Regions from separate parts of the Paenibacillus sp. FSL R5-0923 genome, predicted to be linked through region 2. Evidence: predicted binding sites of a transcription regulator. Region 2 holds the regulator's gene; the other holds the start of a gene.
The links. The regulator CtsR, encoded in region 2, represses protease genes until heat stress. The targets are predictions, from matches to a motif close to ATGGTCAATAAAGGTCAAACA.
Positions count from the first base shown of each region.

Region 1: the regulator CtsR is predicted to act here: its motif matches at 3,521-3,541, upstream of clpP (ATP-dependent Clp endopeptidase proteolytic subunit ClpP).

Region 1 covers NZ_JBBPAT010000001.1:569,239-577,135, reverse strand. The annotation lists gene MKX35_RS02490 (SIMPL domain-containing protein) at 12-767, shown strand; gene MKX35_RS02485 (PdaC/SigV domain-containing protein) at 894-1,994, shown strand; gene MKX35_RS02480 (GDSL-type esterase/lipase family protein) at 2,104-2,742, shown strand; gene clpP (ATP-dependent Clp endopeptidase proteolytic subunit ClpP) at 2,838-3,434, opposite strand; tRNA gene MKX35_RS02470 (tRNA-Arg) at 3,628-3,702, opposite strand; gene MKX35_RS02465 (sugar-binding transcriptional regulator) at 4,038-5,090, shown strand; gene gap (type I glyceraldehyde-3-phosphate dehydrogenase) at 5,193-6,203, shown strand; gene MKX35_RS02455 (phosphoglycerate kinase) at 6,320-7,501, shown strand; gene tpiA (triose-phosphate isomerase) at 7,529-7,897, shown strand, end outside.
Region 2 covers NZ_JBBPAT010000001.1:1,374,624-1,382,520, forward strand. The annotation lists gene MKX35_RS05990 (GNAT family N-acetyltransferase) at 1-1,099, shown strand, start outside; gene MKX35_RS05995 (CtsR family transcriptional regulator) at 1,486-1,947, shown strand; gene MKX35_RS06000 (UvrB/UvrC motif-containing protein) at 1,978-2,502, shown strand; gene MKX35_RS06005 (protein arginine kinase) at 2,531-3,595, shown strand; gene clpC (ATP-dependent protease ATP-binding subunit ClpC) at 3,631-6,099, shown strand; gene radA (DNA repair protein RadA) at 6,292-7,659, shown strand; gene disA (DNA integrity scanning diadenylate cyclase DisA) at 7,674-7,897, shown strand, end outside.

The DNA.
Region 1 (7,897 bases), 810 kb from region 2:
GGCTGGCAAATATGAAAGGTTTGGTAAAAAAGATTGGTTCAGTGTTGATTGTAGGAAGTTTGTTAATTGGAGGGATTAGCATGAGTGGAGTCTTCCAAGGTCCCGCAAAGGCTTACGCAGATGAAGTGCAGAAAAATGTCGTTAGTGTAGTAGGTAAAGGTGAATTGTCCATCAAGCCGGATATTGTATACTTGTCCATCGGTGTGGATACTACGGCTACAACTGCGCAAGAAGCGCAAAAAACAAATGCTGCTAAAATCCAAAAGATCACTACACTACTGAAGGGGACTTGGAAAATCGCAGATAAGGATATTCAAAGTACCCAATTCTATGTGCAACCCAACTACAGTTATAGCGAAAAAGAAGGACAGCAAGTGAAAGGATACAACGCGAATCATACACTGTTAGTGTCCTATAGAGATCTGACCAAGGTTGGTGAATTGCTAGACGCTGCATCTGCGGCGGGGGCAAATAATATCGGAAATGCACGTTTTTCCGTGGAAGATACTTCTGCCTTTGAAGCTCAGGTGATTGAAAAGGCGATGGCGAACGCAGATGTTAAAGCAGGTGCTATTGCTAAGGCAGCTAAACGTAGCTTGGGTCAAGTAATCACGGTCAGCCAAAATGATGGCAATGTCACTCCGGTTTATTTTGAACAAAATCTAAAAATGGAAATGGCTGCAGCAGATGCTGGTGCAAGCACATCCGTTCAACCGGGAGTAGTTAAAGTTACAACACAGCTGAGCGTAATGTATGAATTGAAATAGTAGCAGAACAAGATGATTGCAGAGAGGAGAGGTGATCTTCCACTAGTAATAGTGGGGGGCGCCTCTTTTTTTGTGTAAATTCTCCAAGATTAGGTTTAATAAACTGGAAAGGAGTGGGAAAACAAGATGATGAATATTTCAAAAGAAACAGTACGCAAATGGGGCATAGGTTTGATGTCGGCGGGATTATTGCTTGGTGGAGGATTGCTGCCTAGTGATAAGGGTTATGCAGCGTCTGATCAGACGAAGAGCAAGGCTATTGCTGCAAGTATAGCTTTAAAGGCGAACGGGGTAATTTCTCAGCAGACAGGTATTTTGCAGGAAGGGAAGGTCTGGATTCCGATTACCTTTATGCGTGATGTGCTGCAATTACCTCTAACTTATGATAAAAAAGAAAATGCATACACGATCGGAAAGGGAACGACTAAGGCCAAGTTGCTGTTATCTAGCTATGGTACTTCAATTTGGGTGAACAATTATTACATTCGAGAGTATGAAGGAAAGCTAATAAACAACCGGCTTTATGTTCCATCCGGTCTGTTAAATGATTATTTGGGCTATAAAGTGGATTGGAGTCGGGGCTCTAGTAGGTTGAATGTGGTGAATAGATCACAGAATGCGTTGATAGTAACTACGGAGACCTATGTTAAGGATCGAAAAGAGGCTTTGATCCAGCTTGATTATCCGAAGTTTAGTGGATTAAGCAATTCCAACGAACAGCAGGCCATGAATGATATTTTGAAAGAAAGTGCCATGAAATTCGCTGCAGGCGCAGAGAAGGATATCTCGAATCGATCCGGGTCAGAACCTAAGTATACCTATGATATAGATTATGTGGTGACCTACAATCAGGATGGTGTGATCAGCTTAGTGATGTCACAGTATAGCGATACGGGCGGCGCTCATGGTATGACCAATCGGGAGGCGTTTACCTTTTCGCTCAAGGATGGCAAACGTCTACTGTTGGGCGACCTGTTCGGAGCTAACCCAAACTACAAAAAAGAGTTGAATGCTAAGTTGAACAAGCTAGTAAAAGCGGAGGAAAGTTATTTGGGAGGGTTCAACGGATTGAATACGGAAAAGTATTTTTATCTGAAGGATGATCAGGTCGTTCTGTTCTTCCAATTGTATGAATACACAGCTTATGCTGCGGGGTTCCCGGAATATCCCTTTACTTTCAAAGAATTGTTGCCGGAAGGCGGTAGCCCATTTGCTGCTGTAAAATAAATAGAGAAGTCGTACCCGCTAGTGTCACCACTGGACATCTCCCCCTTACCAGAATCACCTCGAATTCATATGCTAAATGGAGTAACTAGTTTATGAACGGGGGAGAGCTATGAGCTATCAATACACTGCAATTGGCGATTCCTTGACGACTGGATTTGGCGCTCTGCCAGGGAACGGTTTTGTACCGGTGTACCGTAGAATGGCGGAAGGGAGACTGCGTTCTAATGTAGCCTCTACGAATTTGGGCGTGAATGGATTGACTACTTCTGAACTGGAACAGCGGCTGCGGGGGAGTGCAATGACTCGCGAAGCCATTCGAGCAGCCGACATCATCACTCTATCCATCGGTGGCAACGATTTAATCCATGCTGCGAAGGCTGCAGCTAGACAACCTGAAAATTTATCTAAAGAGCTGCGAAGATCATTGCAAGAATGCAAACAAAATTTTGCTGCAATTATGAGTATCCTCTTCCAATTGAAGACGGGAACGCGTAGACCTTTTATCATTCGGATTGTGGGACTGTATAATCCTTATCCTCAGGTAGTGGGTGCTACAGAGTGGGTGCGGCAGTTTAACCGCTATGCCTCACAGTATAGTAGCCGAGTATGTGGGTTTGCTTCTATCTATAGTGAGTTTGCAGGAAATGAGAGAGGGCTATTATCGATTGACCACTTACATCCGAATGGCCGAGGCTACCGTGTGATTGCTGAGAAACTCGATGCGCTTGGATATGGCGGTTTGATTTAACTGAGATTCGTATGAAGTGGTGGTCTGAAAAGTAAAGAGGCTGTGCGCTAACCATCAAGTGGATAGGGCACAGCCTCTTTGTGTTGTTTTATAGCTTACACACCGCTAGGCAGTGTTTTCTCGATGACTTTATCAACGATACCGTAAGTTGCCGCATCTGCAGCAGTCATGAAGTAATCACGATCTGTATCCTTCTCAATACGTTCTAGCGGTTGACCCGTACGTTCTGCAAGAATACGATTCAACTTATCACGCAATTTGAGGATACGGCGGGCACGGATTTCGATATCCGTTGCTTGACCTTGAGCACCACCCAGAGGTTGGTGAATCATGATCTCACTGTTAGGCAGTGCGAAGCGTTTGCCTTTAGCGCCAGCGTTAAGTAGGAAAGCTCCCATGGAAGCTGCCATACCTACACAGATGGTGGAAACATCCGGTTTAATGTACTGCATTGTATCAAAAATAGCCATACCTGCAGTAATGGAACCGCCGGGGCTATTCACGTAAAGGTGAATGTCCTTCTCCGGATCTTCGGCAGCCAAGAACAGCATTTGTGCGATGATAGAATTGGCTACCACGTCATTAACCTCCGTTCCAAGGAAAATGATGCGGTCCTTCAGCAGGCGGGAATAGATGTCATAAGCGCGCTCACCGCGGTTGCTCTGTTCTACTACCATAGGAATATAACTCACGTGGAAAACCTCCTTGATATTGGTTCTTCAAATGTATTCATTTTTACTCTTGCCGTATTACCCACATGATAAACAAATTCAAACAAAAAGTCAAAGAAAGTCAAACTTATATTCAAAAAAAAGAGCCGACACGCGGCTCTTTGGTTAAGTAGTAGTATAGGCACTACTAAATTATGTACAAAAGTGAAATTAATGGCGCGCCCGCCAAGAATCGAACTTGGATCTCAGGCTTCGGAGGCCTACGTCATATCCATTGGACCACGGGCGCAACAAAAATGATTATAATACAATTTCTGTGCAATTGCAATGAATTAATAATACTGTACACAGGCTCTATCCCTAGTCTTCAAGGCGGACAAGCGTACATTGTGTTTCACTCAGCGTAAGAATCTGGATTGTTAATGACAGGTTTTTTGGAGCTGAACCTCTTTCCCAATCTTATAAATGTATAAGAAGACAAGCGCTTGAGAATTCTACTCTCGGAAGACTTGCACTTCGAGCAATATTTGGTTAGAATATGAGTGGGACTTAAAAAGTTTACCCGGGACATTTTGAGACCATGAACAAGGGAATAGAGGAAGACGAAGTTGCAGGAGTGAAAGTATGCGTAATTTATTAGATATCCAAAAGCAGCTTCTGCCTGATCTCATGGAAACCCTTAAGAGACGGTACACGATTCTTCATCAGATCATGCTGTCCGATATAATTGGGCGCAGAACGCTTGCCGCTTCGCTTGATATGACTGAGCGGGTACTGCGTGCCGAGACGGATCTTCTGAAATCGCAAGGGCTCATTGAGATCGAGAGTGTTGGCATGCGCATTAGCGCTGCTGGACGTAGACTGCTTGATTTGCTAGAGCCGGTCGTTAAGAGCCTGTTTGGTCTGGATGAGCTGGAAGAGAAAATTCGGGCAACGTACGGTCTGGATAAAGTTATTGTGGTGCCGGGTGATTGTGAGTCATCGCCGTTCACCAAACGTGAGCTTGGCCGAGCGGGTGCAAAAGCGCTGCTCAGTGTACTTCGTACAGATGATATAGTTGCTGTCACAGGTGGATCAACGCTTGCCGATATGGCTGATCAACTGACACCGCCGTTATCGCTTTCCTATAAGAACGCTTGGTTTGTTCCGGCGCGTGGTGGATTAGGAGAGAGTATGGAGATTCAAGCCAATACGATTGCCTCAACAATGGCAAAACGGGTAGGAGCGAATTACCGGTTGCTGCATGTACCTGATTTACTTAGTGGGGATGCCTACCAGTCACTAGCACTTGACTCTAATATTGGAGAGATTGTACAAATCATCCGCAGTTCGCGTATTATTGTACATGGGATTGGGGATGCCATTGAAATGACTCGCCGCCGCAAGCTGGATGAGGCAACTGTCTCAGAAATCCAGGGTGAGGGAGCCGTGGCTGAATCCTTTGGGTATTACTTTAACGAAGATGGTCAGGTTGTCCATACGATGCTTACGATGGGACTACGTCTAGAAGATATTGTTCGGACGGAGACAGTCATCGGTATTGCTGGAGGCAAACCAAAGGCCAAAGCCATTCATGCCATGCTGCGTTTCGGGCAGGAGAATATACTCGTCACCGACGAGGCTGCTGCTGTGGAAATCGGCAAGGAAATTGATAATCAGTTACAGATATCCTCGTAACTCACTAGAACATATATCTTGCATCATACTTAACATTGTTGTCATGACAGGCTTCACGGTCTGTTTTGAATAAATAAAACGAATTCTAGGAGGAACTATTCAATGAGTGTAAAAGTTGGAATTAACGGATTTGGACGTATTGGACGCCTTGCTTTCCGCCGTATTCAAAATGTAGAAGGTATCGAAGTGGTAGCAATCAACGACTTGACTGACGCTAAGATGCTTGCTCATTTGCTTAAATATGATACAACTCAAGGTAAATTCCAAGGTGATGTTGAAGTGCATGATGGCTTCTTCAAAGTCAATGGCAAAGAAGTTAAGGTTCTTGCTAACCGCAACCCTGAAGAATTGCCATGGGGCGACCTAGGCGTTGATATCGTACTTGAGTGCACAGGTTTCTTCACAACTAAAGAAGCAGCTGAAAAACACTTGAAAGGTGGAGCTAAGAAAGTAGTTATCTCCGCTCCAGCTACTGGCGACATGAAAACTGTCGTTTACAACGTTAACGATGACATTCTTGATGGTACTGAGACTGTTATTTCCGGCGCATCTTGCACAACGAACTGCCTAGCTCCAATGGCAAAAGTATTGAACGACAAGTTCGGTATCGTTGAAGGCTTGATGACTACAATTCACGCTTACACTGGTGACCAAAACACTTTGGATGCTCCACACGCTAAAGGTGACTTCAGACGCGCTCGTGCAGCAGCTGAAAACATCATTCCTAACACTACTGGTGCTGCTAAAGCAATCGGTCTTGTTATTCCAGAACTTAAAGGTAAATTGGATGGTGCGGCTCAACGTGTTCCAGTTGCAACTGGTTCCCTGACTGAGCTTGTAACTGTTCTTGATAAGAGCGTTACTGTTGAAGAAATCAACGCAGCAATGAAAGCAGCTTCCGATCCAGACACTTATGGTTACACTGAAGATGAAATCGTATCTTCCGATATCAAAGGTATGACTTTCGGATCCCTGTTCGATGCTACACAAACTAAAGTATTGACTGTTGGCGACAAACAACTCGTTAAGACTGTTGCTTGGTATGACAATGAAATGTCCTACACTGCACAATTGGTTCGTACTTTGGAGAAATTCGCTAAAATCGCTAAGTAATTGACTTGATATAAGTAACATCTATAGAGCGGAAACAGAAGTTCCTTGTTTCCGCTCTTTCTAAATGTATTTCTTGTTTCCTGCTAGAAACAACTTTGGGTGTGGAGGAATTAATCATGAACAAAAAGAGCGTCCGTGATGTAGAAGTAAAGGGTAAACGCGTATTTGTACGCGTGGATTTCAACGTACCTGTAGAAGACGGTAAGATTACTGATGATACTCGTATTCGCGAAACCCTTCCAACCATTAAATATTTGATTGAGAACGGTGCAAAGATCATTCTTGCGAGTCACATGGGTCGTCCTAAAGGTCAATTCGTAGATTCCATGCGTTTGACTACTGCTGCTGAACGTCTGTCCGAGCTTCTCGGCAAACCAGTAGCTAAAGCTGACGAAGCTGTTGGCGAAGCTGTCAAAGCAAAAATTGCTGAGCTAGGCGAAGGCGACGTACTTGTACTTGAGAATGTTCGTTTCTACCCAGGCGAAGAAAAGAACGATCCTGAATTGGCTAAACAATTCGCTGAACTGGCTGATTTGTTCGTCAATGATGCGTTTGGTGCGGCTCACCGTGCACATGCATCGACAGAAGGTATCGCTCATTTCCTACCAGCTGTATCCGGTCTTTTGATGGAGAAAGAATTGACCGTTCTTGGTAAAGCTCTTACTAACCCAGAACGTCCTTTCACTGCGATCATCGGTGGTTCGAAAGTTAAAGACAAGATTGATGTTATTGATAACTTGTTGTCTTTGGCTGATAACGTCCTGATCGGCGGTGGATTGTCTTATACATTCACTAAAGCACAAGGCTTTGAAATCGGTAAGTCACTTGTAGACAACGACAAACTTGACGTTGCTCTTGGATTCATCGAAAAAGCTAAAGCACTTGGCAAAAACTTCATGCTTCCTGTTGATGTTGTTGTTGCTGATAAATTCGGTGCTGATGCTAACACTAAGATCGTTAATTACAATGAAATCCCAGAAGGTTGGGAAGGACTTGATATCGGACCTAAGACTCGTGAACTTTATGCCGATATTATCAAGAACTCCAAGCTGGTTGTCTGGAATGGACCTATGGGCGTATTCGAAATCGATAAATTCGCTGAAGGTACACTTGCAGTAGCAAAAGCTTGTGCAACAACTGAAGGTTACACTGTTATTGGCGGCGGAGATTCCGCAGCAGCAGCAGAAAAATTCCACCTGGCTGATCAAATGGATCACATCTCCACTGGTGGCGGTGCATCCCTTGAGTTCATGGAAGGCAAGGCGCTTCCTGGCGTAGAAGCACTGAACGACAAGTAAGACGTATAGAAGGAGGCAATTAAATTCATGAGAACACCAATTATTGCGGGTAACTGGAAGATGTTCAAAACAGTTCCTGAAGCAGAAAGCTTTATTGCTGACATCAAAGGCAAAGCAGAAGTAGAAGGCGTTGAGACTGTAATCTGCGCCCCATTTACTAACCTGCCTGCACTTGTAGCAGCTGCAAAAGGTACAGACATCAAGATTGGCGCACAGAACCTGCACTTTGAAGATAACGGTGCTTACACAGGAGAAATCAGTGGTGTAATGCTTAGCGATCTTGGCGTAGACTATGTAATCATTGGTCACTCAGAGCGTCGTGCTTATTTTGGCGAAACAGATGAAATCGTGAATAAGAAAATGCATGCTGCATTCCGTCACGGTATCACTCCAATC
Region 2 (7,897 bases):
GCTTCCTAGTGAAAAAAGAGCAAGTGCTAAGGAAAGATTCAAGCCTGAACAGGTATGGGGTGCTTTTGAGGACGGAACATTGGAAGCTAAATTGACAATTATTCCTTTCCAAGTCTACATACAGGGCAGAGTGGTACCTATGGGTGGTATAGCAGGAGTAGCTACATGGCCAGAGAACCGCAGACAAGGACATGTGGCAAATCTTTTGTCTCATGCACTGCATACGATGAATGAGGCGGGGCAAACGCTCTCTTTTCTACACCCATTCTTGATTCCGTTCTATCGTAAATTTGGCTGGGAAGTTTATTGTGAATATAAGAAATACTCTATTCCAGTAGCGAAATTTCCTAAAAAGGTTGAAGTTGAGGGCAAGGTTAAACGGGACATAAAGGATATCGAAGTATTGGATAGCCTATATACTCGATTCGCTGTCAGTTATAACGGGACACTTAAGCGCGATTTGGACTGGTGGAAGAACTCTGTTCTAGATGATGAAGGAAAGAGTGCAGTATTTTACTCCAAGAGTGGTGAACCAGAGGGATATGTGCTGTATAAGGTAGAGAACAGAGAACTGGTCATTGATGAATTTGTTTTTTTGAATGAACAAGCTCGGCAGGGGCTGTGGACATTTCTTGCGAACCATGATTCGATGGTGACCGGTGCATCCTTAAAGCTGGTGCCTTCAGATGACATATTACCTTTCTTGCTGCCAGATCCACGTATAGGACAAGAGAATTATCCTTATTTTATGGGGCGGATTGTTAATGCCAAGTCATTCATTGAAACTTACGCCTTCAGAGGAAACAGTAGTCAAAAGAAGCAGCTTATATATATCGAAGATAAGTATGCACCTTGGAATGATGGGCTATGGGCATGGAATATCTCTAATGAGGGCTCGGCTACTTTGATTCGAGTGGAAAGGGAACGGGCGGAAGCAGACTTTAGCTGTGATATAGGCACTTTGACGGCCTTGATGCTTGGATACAAACGACCAACAGAGATGGCTCGTTATGGAAGTGTCTCTGGCCACGCAGCAGCACTGGAATGGTTTGAAGAAATTATTCCACAAGCACAGACAGCTTTATTTGATCATTTTTAAAAATATAAGAAAGTATAAGTTTCATGCTATACATTATCCTTATATTTCTCGCATAAACGCTTATCGCCCTAATAAGGATACCGAAGGCGTTTATACTTGACAAAAATTAGGCTCTCCCCTTCGAAAGAAGTTGGGAGAGTTCTTTATTTCCGAATACATTCGCTGAAAAAAGTGAAAAATAAGAGAATCCACTTGGAATTAGCACAGAATATGTTATAATATTAAAAAGTCAAAGAAAGTCAAAGTCAACGAAGCTTAATGACAGCGATCCGATCCTCTGAACACGTGGGATTATCCACAAATGTTTAAGTTCAATTAAAGACCATTGTCATTATGAATGCAAGTTGCAATCGGTATTATAAGATTTAAGCACTGGAGGATGAGTGATGCGCAATATCTCTGATATTATCGAACAATATCTGAAGAATATTTTGCATGAAAGTCCCGAAGGTACGGTGGAAATCCAGCGAAATGACCTGGCGGACCAGTTCTCATGCGTACCGTCACAGATCAATTATGTCATCAGTACACGCTTTACTCTAGAAAAAGGTTATGTGGTGGAAAGTAAGCGTGGTGGCGGGGGATATATTCGTATTCAACGTTTTGAATTACCGCCTAACGTGGCACTGCATGCCCATTTAAACCATACTATAGGTGGCGGGATTGATCAGAACGCTGCTGAAGGGCTGATTTATCAGCTGGAGGAAGCTGGTTTTCTAAGTAAGCGTGAAGCGTGCCTTATGCGCGCTGCTGTTTCTCGGGAATGCCTAACGGTTAAGATTCCATACCGGGATGAGATTCGTGCCAAGATTATGAAGGCGATGTTAATCTCTTTGTTAGGCAAATAATTGTCAACCATAAGGGAGGGGCTTTCGCTTATGCAATGCCAGGAATGTGGCGTCAAGCCGGCAACACTCCACTTCACTAAGATCGTGAATGGAGAGAAGACGGAGTTTCATATCTGCGAGAGCTGTGCACGGGAGAAGGGTGAACTCATTCCCGGAACGGCTGGAGGATTCTCCATCCACAGTCTGCTCTCAGGTCTGCTTGATCTTGAAGGTGCCGGCAAGGAGAAGTCGGCTGCAACGAAGACAACGCAGAGTCTGCAATGTGAGAATTGTGGGATGACGTACTCCCAGTTTAGCAAATTAGGCCGTTTTGGCTGTAGCTCCTGTTATGAATATTTTAACAGTGCACTGGACCCGCTTTTTAAGCGAGTGCATGGCAGTACTTCACATGTAGGTAAGATTCCGAAACGTGCAGGAGCTCAGATTGTGTTTAGACGCCAAATTGATGAACTCAAGCAGGAATTACAGCAAAGTATTACACAAGAAGAATTCGAGAAAGCAGCGGAGCTGCGAGATCAGATTCGTAAACTTGAAAAAGAAATAGCACAAGAGTAAAGTCTTTGATATATAGGGGGGATATGACATGTCAAGTCTCCGATTTACTGAACAAGCGCTTAGTGATTGGATGCGTTCTGGAGGTAGTCACTCCGAGATTGTAATTAGCAGTCGTATGCGTATTGCCCGTAATCTAGAGCATCTTCCGTTCCCAATGCTGGCTTCCTTAGAGCAATCGGAAGAAGTATTAGAGCTACTGGCTCCTGTGTTTCATGAGGAAGCAGCTGCAGATTTCGGATCTTTTCAACTCCTAAAGCTTGATGAAGTGAATGAACTGGACAAAAAGGTATTGGTTGAGAAGCATCTAATCAGTCCTAACTTGGCTAATGATTCGCGCAGTGCGGCCGTCTTATTAAATGAAGATGAGTCGGTCAGCATCATGATTAACGAAGAGGACCATCTGCGAATCCAATGTCTGTTTCCTGGTCTTCAGGTTAGAGAAGCATGGGATCGTGCGACGGCGATCGATGATATATTCGAGGCAGCTGTCAATTACGCTTTTGATGATAAAAGAGGATATTTGACTAGTTGTCCCACCAATGTTGGTACTGGGCTTCGTGCCTCGGTAATGCTGCATCTACCAGCGCTTGTAATGACTCATCAGATCAATCGCATATTGTCTGCAGTGAACCAAGTGGGATTGACTGTAAGAGGAATTTACGGTGAGGGTAGCGAAGCAGTAGGGAACATCTTTCAAATTTCTAATCAGATCACTCTCGGTCAAACGGAAAGTGAAATTATAGAGAACCTTCACAGTGTAGTTACCCAGATTATTGAGCATGAGCGAAATGCACGTGAACGGTTGCTTGTTGATTCCGCCCTGAGAATAACAGACCGAGTGAAGCGTTCTTACGGAATTTTATGTTATGCAGCTCTTATGGAGCTTAAAGAATCTGCTCAACGCCTGTCTGATGTGAGACTTGGGGTTGACCTTGGCATTCTGGAAGGTCTTTCGATTTCAGTGCTTAATGAACTTAACGTTAAGACGCAGCCAGGATTTCTGCAAAAGATGTTCGGCGATGAGCTGAATGCTACTGAACGAGATATGTATCGGGCAAAACTGCTCCGAGAGACACTGGGAACACAACATTAATATAGATATTTATTATTCATGGAGGTGCAGGAGATATGATGTTTGGAAGATTTACGGAACGCGCACAAAAAGTGCTAGCGCTGGCGCAGGAAGAAGCTGTTCGTTTAGGACACAACAATATTGGTACAGAACATATTTTGCTCGGACTTATTCGTGAAGGAGACGGCATTGCTGCTAAGGCATTAATAGCTTTAGGGCTAGGTCTTGAAAAAATCCAGGACGAAGTGGAGACACTGATTGGCAGAGGTCAAGAACAGCCTACGAACATTGCTTATACTCCTCGCGCTAAAAAAGTGATTGAGCTGTCGATGGACGAAGCCCGCAAATTGGGTCATACGTATGTTGGCACTGAGCATATTTTGCTTGGACTTATCCGTGAAGGGGAAGGTGTCGCGGCTCGTGTGCTTAATAACCTCGGCATCAGCTTGAACAAAGCTCGTCAACAAGTTCTTCAGCTCCTAGGAAGCAGCGAGGCTGCCTCTAGTCATAGCGGGACTCCGGCTAACGTCAGCACACCGACCCTAGATGGTCTTGCGCGCGATTTGACCGCCTATGCTAAGGAGGGCAATCTAGATCCAGTTATCGGCCGTAGTAAAGAAATTGAACGTGTTATTCAGGTACTGAGTCGCCGGACTAAGAATAACCCGGTACTGATCGGTGAACCTGGTGTTGGTAAAACAGCTATCGCTGAAGGACTTGCACAAAAGATTATCAATAATGAAATCCCAGAAACACTTCGCGACAAACGCGTCATGACGCTCGACATGGGCTCAGTAGTGGCTGGAACAAAATATCGCGGTGAGTTTGAAGACCGCCTCAAGAAAATTATGGATGAGATTCGCCAAGCAGGTAATATCGTGCTCTTTATCGATGAGCTTCATACACTGATCGGTGCTGGTGGCGCGGAAGGTGCGATTGACGCATCTAACATTCTGAAACCGGCGTTAGCCCGTGGAGAACTTCAGTGCATTGGTGCGACTACGCTTGACGAATATCGTAAATATATTGAAAAAGATGCAGCATTGGAGCGTCGTTTCCAACCGATTACGGTGGATCAGCCTTCTCCAGAGGAAGCGGTCCAAATTCTTTTCGGACTTCGCGATCGTTATGAAGCGCATCACCGTGTGAAGATTACGGATGAAGCTATTGTGGAAGCAGTGAAGTTGTCCGACCGTTACATCCCGGACCGTTTCCTGCCAGATAAAGCGATTGACCTTATCGATGAAGCAGGATCTAAAGTAAGGCTTCACTCTTACACCATCCCGCCAAATCTGAAGGAACTTGAAATGCGCTTGGATGATATCCGCAAGGAGAAAGATTCCGCAGTACAGAGTCAAGAGTTTGAAAAAGCGGCGGCCTTGCGTGATACAGAGCAAAAAATCCGTGAAGAGCTTGATACGACAAAGAATCAATGGAAAGAAAAACAGGGTCGCACGGATTCAGAGGTTACACCTGAAGACATCGCACAGGTTGTAGCTAGCTGGACGGGTATACCTGTAAGCAAGCTGAAGGAAGAGGAGACCGACCGTCTACTTAACATGGAGGCTTTACTACATGAACGAGTGATCGGTCAGGACGAAGCTGTTAAGGCAGTTAGCCGGGCACTACGCCGTGCGCGTGCGGGTCTTAAAGATCCGAAACGTCCAATGGGTTCCTTTATCTTCCTCGGTCCTACAGGTGTAGGTAAAACTGAGTTGGCTCGTGCATTGGCTGAAGCCATGTTCGGCGATGAGAATGCGGTCATTCGTATTGATATGTCGGAATACATGGAGAAGCACTCCACGTCCCGCTTAGTAGGAGCCCCTCCTGGATATGTTGGCTATGAAGAAGGTGGCCAATTAACTGAGAAGGTACGCCGTAAACCTTATTCTGTAGTGCTGCTTGATGAAATTGAAAAAGCGCACCCAGAAGTATTCAATATTCTGCTGCAAGTTCTTGAAGACGGTCGTTTGACTGACTCTAAAGGACGGGTAGTCGATTTCCGTAATACATTAATTATTCTGACTTCTAACGTAGGCGCACAAGCGATCAAGAAGAATTCGACACTTGGATTCACAGCTGTGCAAGATGCTGGAGCAGAATACGGTAATATGAAGGGCAAGGTTATGGAAGAGCTTAAGAAGAGCTTCCGTCCTGAGTTCTTGAACCGGATTGACGAAATCATCGTCTTCCATTCCCTCGATGAGAAGCATATTGCTGAAATCGTTACGTTGATGTCTGATGAGTTGCGCAAGCGGCTGCGTGAATATGATGTTGATTTCGTACTCACGGATGCGGCGAAGGCTTTCCTGGCTAAGGAAGGTTACGACCCAGCCTTTGGTGCACGTCCATTGCGTCGTGCGATTCAGAAGCATATTGAAGACCGTCTTTCCGAGGAATTGTTGAGAGGAAATATCCAAAAGGGTGATTCGCTCAACATTGATGAAGTTGGCGGAGAACTTGTAGTGAATAAAGTGAATGCTCCTGTAGCGCCATTGCTTGAAAAAGAAGTAGAATCCGAATAAAAAAACGGAATAAAAAAAGCTTCCGCTCCTCAGTTTATAGAGGGGCGGAAGCTTTTTTAATATAAATTTATCACTTAAAAATATACATTTAGTACAAATTCCGAATGACCTTTCGTTAAAGGGGCAGAAATGGTAAACTTTCATTAGAAGAAAATATCCGCAATTTAAAAGTTCGGACCGTAAGGAGAACAAATGGCTAAACCAAAAACTAAATTTTTTTGCACCGATTGTGGATACGAATCGCCAAAATGGTTCGGAAAATGTCCCGGGTGCCAAGCTTGGAACTCCATGGTGGAGGAAACGGAAAGCGTAGTCAAAACACAGGGAATGAATGCCCCTATTTTTCATAGTAAAGAAAAGGCACAATCGATCATAAGTATAGAAAGTGACAAGGAACCGCGCATACTGACAGGTATAGGTGAGCTTAACCGTGTTCTCGGTGGGGGGATCGTACCAGGATCGCTGGTACTAGTAGGGGGAGACCCAGGAATCGGTAAATCTACGCTCTTATTACAGACGTCGCATGCTCTGACAACTCAGGGATTGCGAGTGCTGTATATTTCGGGCGAAGAATCGGTAAGGCAAACTAAACTACGTGCGGATCGCCTCGGTGCGTTGTCAGCTGAGCTATATGTACTATGTGAGACGAATATGGAAAGCATAGAAGAAGCGATTGAACAAATTCAGCCGCAATTTCTTGTTATCGATTCGATTCAGACTGTATTTATGCCAGAAGTAACTAGTGCGCCAGGCAGTGTGACCCAGGTTCGGGAATGTACGACAAGATTTATGCGTATCGCTAAGATTCGGGGAATTGCTACAGTTCTCGTTGGGCATGTCACCAAGGAAGGCGCTATTGCAGGCCCACGGATGCTTGAACATATGGTGGATTGTGTGCTGTATTTTGAGGGAGAGCGGCATCATACGTATAGACTCCTGCGGGCTGTAAAGAACCGCTTCGGTTCAACGAATGAAATCGGCATTTTCGAAATGGGTGAAGTGGGTCTAACAGAAGTAGAAAATCCATCGGAGCTCTTCTTATCGGAGCGTCCACTCGGCGTAGCCGGATCTACAGTTGTGGCTAGTATGGAAGGGACTAGACCGGTGCTTGTTGAGCTTCAGGCTCTTATCGCTGCCACTCATTTCCCCTCCCCACGCCGGGTGTGCACAGGTATGGATCACCAGCGGATGGCACTCATTATCGCTGTACTTGAGAAGCGGATGGGCATGTTCCTGCAAAATCAGGATGCATACCTTAATGTTGCTGGAGGCGTGAAGCTGGATGAACCGGCGATTGATTTAGCAGTAGCTGTTAGTATCGCTTCCAGCTTTCGTGATATTTCAACAAAACCTTACGATGTTTTCTTCGGTGAAGTAGGACTTACAGGTGAAGTAAGAGGTGTTTCACGCGCGGAAATGCGTGTGAAGGAGGCCGCGAAGCTAGGCTTCCGGCGGGTGATCATGCCAGAGAAAAGTTTGAAGGGCTGGAAGCACCCGCAAGATATCCAGATTATTGGCGTCAGTACCGTAGCAGATGCACTATCGGTCGCGTTAGATTAGGGGGCACAGGGATTATGAAAGAATATAACCAATTAGAGAATATGAATGATCTGCTCAGACTGGCGGCACCGGGGACACCCTTTCGGGAAGGTCTTGAGAATGTGCTGCGCGCTAAGACGGGAGCACTAATCGTCGTTGGGTATAGTCCTGAGGTGATGGAGGTAGTGGATGGAGGATTCTCCATTAACTGCGATTTTTCGCCCAATTATTTATATGAGCTCGCCAAAATGGACGGTGC